DNA from 2 places in the Plantibacter sp. MDV22-iso1 genome. Region 2 is predicted to be linked to the other one. Evidence: predicted binding sites of a transcription regulator. Region 2 holds the regulator's gene; the other holds the start of a gene.

Region 1 (3,404 bases), on a different contig from region 2:
GCCGCGATCCTCGGCGACGACGAGCTCCTGCGCCGCGCGGGGCTCCGGCCACCACCGCTCGCCCAGGCGATGCGCTCGCTGGCGAACCACCCCGACTGGCGGCACCTGTCGAGACTCGACGACCTGCCCGGGGCGGCCGCCCGATGAGCGCCACGACGATCGACCCGTACGCCTCGGGCACGGCACCGGCCGGTCGATTCCTGTACCGGTTGAACCCGCTCGCGAAGCTCGGCGCTCCGCTCCCGGTGATGATCCTGTTGGCGTTCACGAGGGACCCGGTCACGCCGGCGCTGTTCATCGCCCTCGCGGTCGTCGTCATCCTCGTCGGAGCCAGCCTGACGCGGACGGTCGCCCTCCTGCTCTTCGTGGCGCTGCCGCTCATCGTCGCGATCATGTCGTTCAGCTTCGGCCTGTGGACCGACCCGAGCCGCGTCGACCAGTCCGTCCTGCTGTTCCAGGTCGGCGACTACCGGTTCTTCCTCGGGGCGCTGCTCGTCGGCCTCGCGACGGCCCTGCGGCTCGCGGCCCTCCTCGTCCTCGCCTGCATCGGCGGCCTCACCTCGACCGGCCCGGAGTTCGTCCGCGCGATGATCCAGCAGCTGCACGTGCCCTACCGGATCGGGTACACGGCGCTCGCTGCCTACCGGTTCGTGCCGCGGTTCGGGCACGAGCTGGAGGTTATCCGTTCCGCCCACCGAGTCCGCGGTATGGCCGAGGGTCGCGGACCGATCGCCGCCGTCCGCCGCGCCGCCGGCACCGTCGTGCCGCTGCTGGCCGGTGCCATCCGTCACGCGGAGCGGGTCGCGCTCGCCATGGACTCCCGCGCCTTCGGTGCTCATCCGCAGCGCACGGAGCGGACCCGCACCCCCTTCCGCACCCGCGACTGGTGCTTCATGGTCGCCTTCTGGCTCGTGAGCGCCGTGCTTGTGTGGTGGAGCCTCGCCGCCGGAGCCCATCGGACCGCTTGATGACGTCGCGCGACGGTGTGTGGCCCCAACGCTGGGACCACACACCGAGAACCTACTTGGCTGAGTCTCCCGGCTTGGAAGGCAGACTGGCCGCGATGATCATGACGGCCATACTGAACGCGATCGCTAATTGACCGGATTGCAGGCCGAGGGGGTCGAGCAGGCCACCCACCACGACGTACGCAGCAAACAGCGCAGACACGAATGCGAGGAAGAAGCGCAGCTGACCGTTGGTCAAGAGGCCAATCCATAGAAGGTCGCTTCGAACGACGCCATGAAGACCGGCCCCATAATCACGCCGAGGGCGGCAACCGCCGTGGCCCTCGTCTGCCACTTCACTTCCTGGTACTGCGTGAGGGATACGCCGGCGTAGTACACCCGTGCACCGGCGGTTCGACCTGCTTGATCGGCGGCCATTCCGGTCGCTAGGACGGCGCCCACGATCGCCAGTACGAGGGGCGCACCATCGGTTTCGATCGTGTCCGTGGAGAGATCGCTCGGCTCGGCTGCAGCGGCGGTCGAAACCGGACCTCCAGACGAAGACTCGCGTTCAGAGGCCGACGCTGGCCCCGTTTGCGCGAGAACGACGGACGCTGCTGTCAGCCCGACCAAGATGATCTTGACAGCAGCTCGAGAGCGCACGGGTCGAGGGTCGGCCTCGGACTGGATAGATAGATGAACAGCCATTGTTCACACCTTTCTCTATGTGTCTGGAACACTAAAACTTCAAACTCTGACGGTCAATGACAGATGCCAAATGGCCGCCTCAATCGAATGTATGTTCTAATGGAGGCATGCGGTGGAGCGGACAGGAACTCGGGGTTGAGGCGACGTCGGCGCTGCCGGGCCTCGCGAAGCTGAACAACCTCGTGCGCAGCGTCCAGACGCCGGAGTTCGCCGGGATCACCTTCCACGAGGTGCTCGCGAAGTCCGCGCTCAACCGCGTGCCCGGTCAGTCCGTGATGCCCTTCGGGTGGACCATCAACCCCTATCGGGGCTGCTCCCATGCCTGCGTGTACTGCTTCGCCCGACCGACGCATTCGTATCTGGACCTCGACGCCGGGAAGGATTTCGACTCGCAGCTCATCGTCAAGGTGAACGTCGCCGAGGTCCTCGAGAAGGAGCTCGCGAAGGCGAGCTGGGGCAGGCACCCGGTGGCGCTCGGCACGAACACCGACCCGTATCAGCGCGCCGAGGGCAAGTACCGGCTCATGCCGGGGATCATCAACGCCCTCGCCGACTCGGGGACCCCGTTCTCGGTCCTGACGAAGGGCACCCTGCTCCGGCGAGACCTGCCCCTTCTGGCCGAGGTCGCTCAGCGCGTACCCGTCGACCTCGCCATGTCGATCGCCATCTACGACGACGAGCTCCAGCAATCGATCGAACCCGGAACCCCGACCGCGGCGGCCAGACTCGCGACCGTCCGCGCTGCTGCCGACCTCGGCTTCGACGTCGGGGTCTTCATGATGCCGATCCTCCCCTACCTGACCGACACCGTCGACCACCTCGACCTCGCCCTGTCGCGCATCCGCGAGGCCGGCGCGAGCACCGTCCTCTTCTCGACCCTGTACCTGAAAGCCGGCGTCAAACCCTGGTTCATGCAGTGGCTGTCGCGGGAGCACCCCGAGCTCGTCGACCGCTACACCTCGATGTACGCCGACGGCACCTACGCCCCGAAGGAGTACCGGAAGTGGCTCGCCGCGCGCATCCGCCCGATGATCCGCGAGCACGGGCTCGAGCGCGGCACCGAAGACCCCGCTACCGGAGGTGTCCGCTCGTCGGCGCTCGGCATGTTGCGCGACGGGTACGGCGAGCGGGCCGAGCTGCGCAAGCGCGCCCCGGAGTTCGTCACGACCGGCCTGCAGGTCCAGCCGACCCTCTTCTGACCCCGCTCGTTCGCCCATTCTCGGGCGAACGAGGACTCCCTCGCCCAAGAATGGGCGAACGAACCGGCGTCAGGCGTCGGGGATGAGGCGCTTGCTGAGGAGCGCGACCTCGTCGGTGCCGTACCCGAGCGCCTCGTAGAAGCCGATCACCCGGTCGTTGCCCGTCCTGACCATGAGGTTGACCTTCGGGCACCCGAGTTCGGTGAGCAGGCGTTCGGCCTCGGTCATGAGCTGCCGTCCGAGCCCGCCGCCCTGCTGGGCCGGCGACACCGCCAGGTAGTGCACCCAACCGCGGTGGCCGTCGTACCCCACCATCGCGGTGCCGACGAGGGCGCCGTCGGCATCCGCCGCGACGAGGAACAGCTCGGGCTGCGTCGTCGACTTGCGCTCGATGTCCTTCGCCGGGTCGTTCCACGGTCGGGTGAGCCCGACGGTGTGCCAGAGGGCGATGACGGCCTCGGTGTCGGACGGCGTGAAGGGACGGATCTGCATCAGCCCAGTCTTCCGCACACGCGGCGTCGATACAGTTGGTCACCCGAGCATCGACGAA
Region 2 (3,404 bases):
TCCGCGTACGACAACGCCGCGGCCGCGGAGGCGAGACCGGCGATCAGGAAGGAGAAGAGGACCGCCGGCCCGACAGCGGGCGAGGTCTCGCTCCCATGAGCGACGAGTCCGGCGAGGGAGAAGATCCCCACCCCGATGATGCCACCGACCCCGATGGCCGTGAGTTGCCAGAGACCGAGACTCTTGAACAGCTTCGAGCCGGAGGTCTCATCCTCGATCTCCGCGATCGGCTTCTTCCGGAGCAGCGAGCGGCTCCGATCGTCTGTACTCATGCTTGCCTCCGACGATGCTGCGGGCGTCGTTGCACCGCGTCATCGACGATAGCTGAGAACCAGCGCGGGGTGACCCGCCGATTGTCGGCCTACTCGGCCGCGTACCGCTGCGGGATCGCCAGGCGCTGCCCCGGCTCGACACCGGCGGTGCTGAGCTGGTTGAGGTTCATGATCTCGGCGATGACGTCGCGCGGGTCGGCGTCGGGTGCGATGGACTCGGCCAGCTGCCAGAGCGACTCGCCCGGGTCGACCGTGATGTACGTGAACGTGGCACCCGCCGCCGCCGTGTTGGCCGCGGCACCGCCTGCGGAGAGTCCGACGACCGCGACGCCGATGACCAGCGGGATGGCGGCGAGCGTGGTGAAGACGACGCGACCGCGCTTCGTCAGGCGGAGTCGGCGTGTGGACGGTGCGTCTGACGTCGGTACCTGCGCCGTCCGTGCGGGAAGCGCCCGGTGGGACCCGATCAGTGCTGCGCTCATGTCAACCCTCCAAGAGTGTGCTCATCATGTGATGAGGACTCGTACCCGACACTCGGCCAGGAGTGCCGGATACGAACCTGTGTTCCGAATATATCTTCGATTGTTCGAATACTCAACCCTGTCTTCGTACCTGCGACGCGCGGGATCGGCGACACGCTCGAACAGATGTTTGTCTGGACGAGCTGGTGCGGATACAGTTTCGAGTGTTGGAAGCAGTACACCACCACCCACCGACATCGGTCACCGACAGCCGATCAGGGCAGGAGCGAAGATGGCAGCGAACACGGCGGGCGACGGAGCCCGGGAGCGCCAGATCGGCGGCACCCGGCGACGGAAGAGCCTGAGCGACAAGCAGCTGGCGATCCTCGACGTCATCCAGCGTTCGGTCTCACAGCGCGGATATCCGCCGAGCATGCGCGAGATCGGCGACGCCGTCGGGCTCGCCTCCCTGTCGAGTGTCACGCACCAACTCGGACAGCTCGAACTCAGCGGATACCTCCGACGCGATCCCAACCGTCCCCGCGCCATCGAGGTGCTCATCGACCTGCCGAGCGCCGTCGAGGGCAGCGATCCCGACTCCGCTCCCCCGGTCGGCGACGCCGCCATGGTCCCGCTCGTCGGTCGCATCGCCGCCGGCATCCCGATCACGGCCGAGCAGCAGGTCGAGGAGATCTTCCCCCTGCCCCGCCAGCTGGTCGGCAAGGGCAGTCTGTTCATGCTGAAGGTCGTCGGCGACTCGATGGTCGACGCCGCGATCTGCGACGGCGACTGGGTCGTCATCCGCGAGCAGAAGACCGCCGAGAACGGCGAGATCGTCGCGGCGATGCTCGACGAGGAGGCTACCGTGAAGGTGTTCCGCCAGCGCGACGGTCACACCTGGCTGCTCCCCCGGAACTCGGCCTTCGAACCGATCCTCGGCGACCACGCCGAGGTCCTCGGCAAGGTCGTCGCCGTGCTCCGGACGGTCTGACCGACCGGACCACTCCGCGACACCGACCAGGGCCGGGACGATCCGTGGATCGTCCCGGCCCTCGTCCGTGCAGGCCCCTCGACGTCAGTCGGTCGCACCGACCCGTGCTCGGACCGCACGCGTGGCCTCGACGATGTTGGCGAGGGAGGCGACCGTCTCCTCGTACCCTCGCGTCTTGAGTCCGCAGTCCGGGTTCACCCAGACCTGTCGCTGCGGGATCCCCTCCAGCGCGATCTCGAGCAACGCGGTCACCTCCGCGACGCTCGGCACCCGAGGCGAGTGGATGTCGTAGACGCCCGGGCCGATGCCGTGGTCGAAACCACTCGCCCGGATGTCGGACACGACCTCCATCCGAGACCGTGCCGCCTCGATGCTCGTCACGTCGGCGTCCAGTCGTCGGATCGCGTCGATCACCACACCGAACTCGGAGTAGCAGAGGTGGGTGTGGATCTGCGTCTCGGCGCGCACGCCCGCGGTCGCCAGCCGGAAGGAGCCCACCGACCAGTCGAGGTACCTCCCCTGGTCGGCCCGCCGGAGCGGGAGCAGTTCGCGGAGTGCGGGTTCGTCGACCTGGATGATGCGGATGCCGGCCCGCTCCAGGTCGGCGATCTCGTCACGCAGGGCGAGGGCGACCTGGTTCGCCGTCTCGGCGAGCGGTTGGTCGTCGCGCACGAACGACCAGGCGAGGATCGTCACCGGGCCCGTGAGCATGCCCTTCACCGGCTTGGTGGTCAACGACTGTGTGTAGGCCGACCACTCGACCGTGATCGGCGCCGGCCGCGAGACGTCACCCCACAGGATCGATGGACGGGTGCATCGCGAACCGTAGGACTGCACCCACCCGTGCTCCGTCACGGCGAACCCGTCGAGGTGCTCGGCGAAGTACTGGACCATGTCGTTGCGCTCGGGCTCACCGTGGACGACGACGTCGATGCCGAGGTCCTCCTGCAGCGCCACGACGCGCCCGATCTCCGCGCACATCGTCTCGACGTAGGCCTCCTCGTCGAGCGTCCCGGCGACCCGCTGCGCGCGGGCGCGACGGATGTCGCCGGTCTGCGGGAAGGAACCGATCGTCGTCGTCGGGAGGAACGGCAGGCCGAGCGCCTGCTCCTGCGCCGCGGCGCGCTCCTGGTAGTCGCCTCGGGTGAAGTCGGCTGGTGCGAGCGCTGCCGTCCGTGCGCGGATGGCGGCATCGACGACGCCGGGCGCGGCCAGCCGATCGTCGAGCGCGGCCGACGCTGCGGTGAGCTCGGCCGCGACGGACGCACGCCCCCGGGTGAGGCCGCGTGCGAGGACCGCGATCTGATCCACCTTCTGGTCGGCGAAGGCGAGCCAGCTCCGGAGACGGGGGTCGAGCTTCGTTTCCACCGACACGTCGTGCGGGACGTGCAGGAGGGACGTCGAGGTGGACACCGCGAGCTGCGGGAAGCGCTCCGCCGCGCGCGCCAGGAGATCGGCCGCGGCCGCCAGGTCGCCACGCCACACGTTGTGGCCGTCGATCACCCCAGCGACGACGGTCTTCGACGCGAGTCCGGCCGACGACTCCGGCAGGCCGCCTCGGACGAGGTCGACACCGACAGCCTCGACGCCCGAGGCGGCCAGCACCGGGAGGGCGTCGCCCAAGGCGCCGTAGGGAGCCGCGACGAAGATCGCCGGTCGGTCCGACACGGCGGACAGGAC

The links. Region 2 encodes LexA, which represses DNA repair genes until DNA is damaged. Its sites were predicted from a motif close to TCGAACANNTGTTCGA; they were not measured.
Region 1: AC4PMY_RS05230 (Rv2578c family radical SAM protein) is a predicted target of LexA. The motif match lies at 1,739-1,754, and genes of this name have one in related genera.

What each region holds. Positions count from the first base shown of each region.
Region 1 covers NZ_JBZVDY010000001.1:1,090,437-1,093,840, forward strand. Annotated here, with positions in the region: gene AC4PMY_RS05210 (ABC transporter ATP-binding protein) at 1-147, shown strand, start outside; gene AC4PMY_RS05215 (energy-coupling factor transporter transmembrane component T) at 144-968, shown strand; gene AC4PMY_RS05220 (hypothetical protein) at 1,021-1,206, opposite strand; gene AC4PMY_RS05225 (hypothetical protein) at 1,203-1,610, opposite strand; gene AC4PMY_RS05230 (Rv2578c family radical SAM protein) at 1,763-2,854, shown strand; gene AC4PMY_RS05235 (GNAT family acetyltransferase) at 2,924-3,346, opposite strand.
Region 2 covers NZ_JBZVDY010000003.1:34,241-37,644, forward strand. Annotated here, with positions in the region: gene AC4PMY_RS15040 (amino acid permease) at 1-272, opposite strand, end outside; gene AC4PMY_RS15045 (LysM peptidoglycan-binding domain-containing protein) at 362-754, opposite strand; gene lexA (transcriptional repressor LexA) at 1,026-1,724, shown strand; gene metE (5-methyltetrahydropteroyltriglutamate--homocysteine S-methyltransferase) at 1,809-3,404, opposite strand, start outside.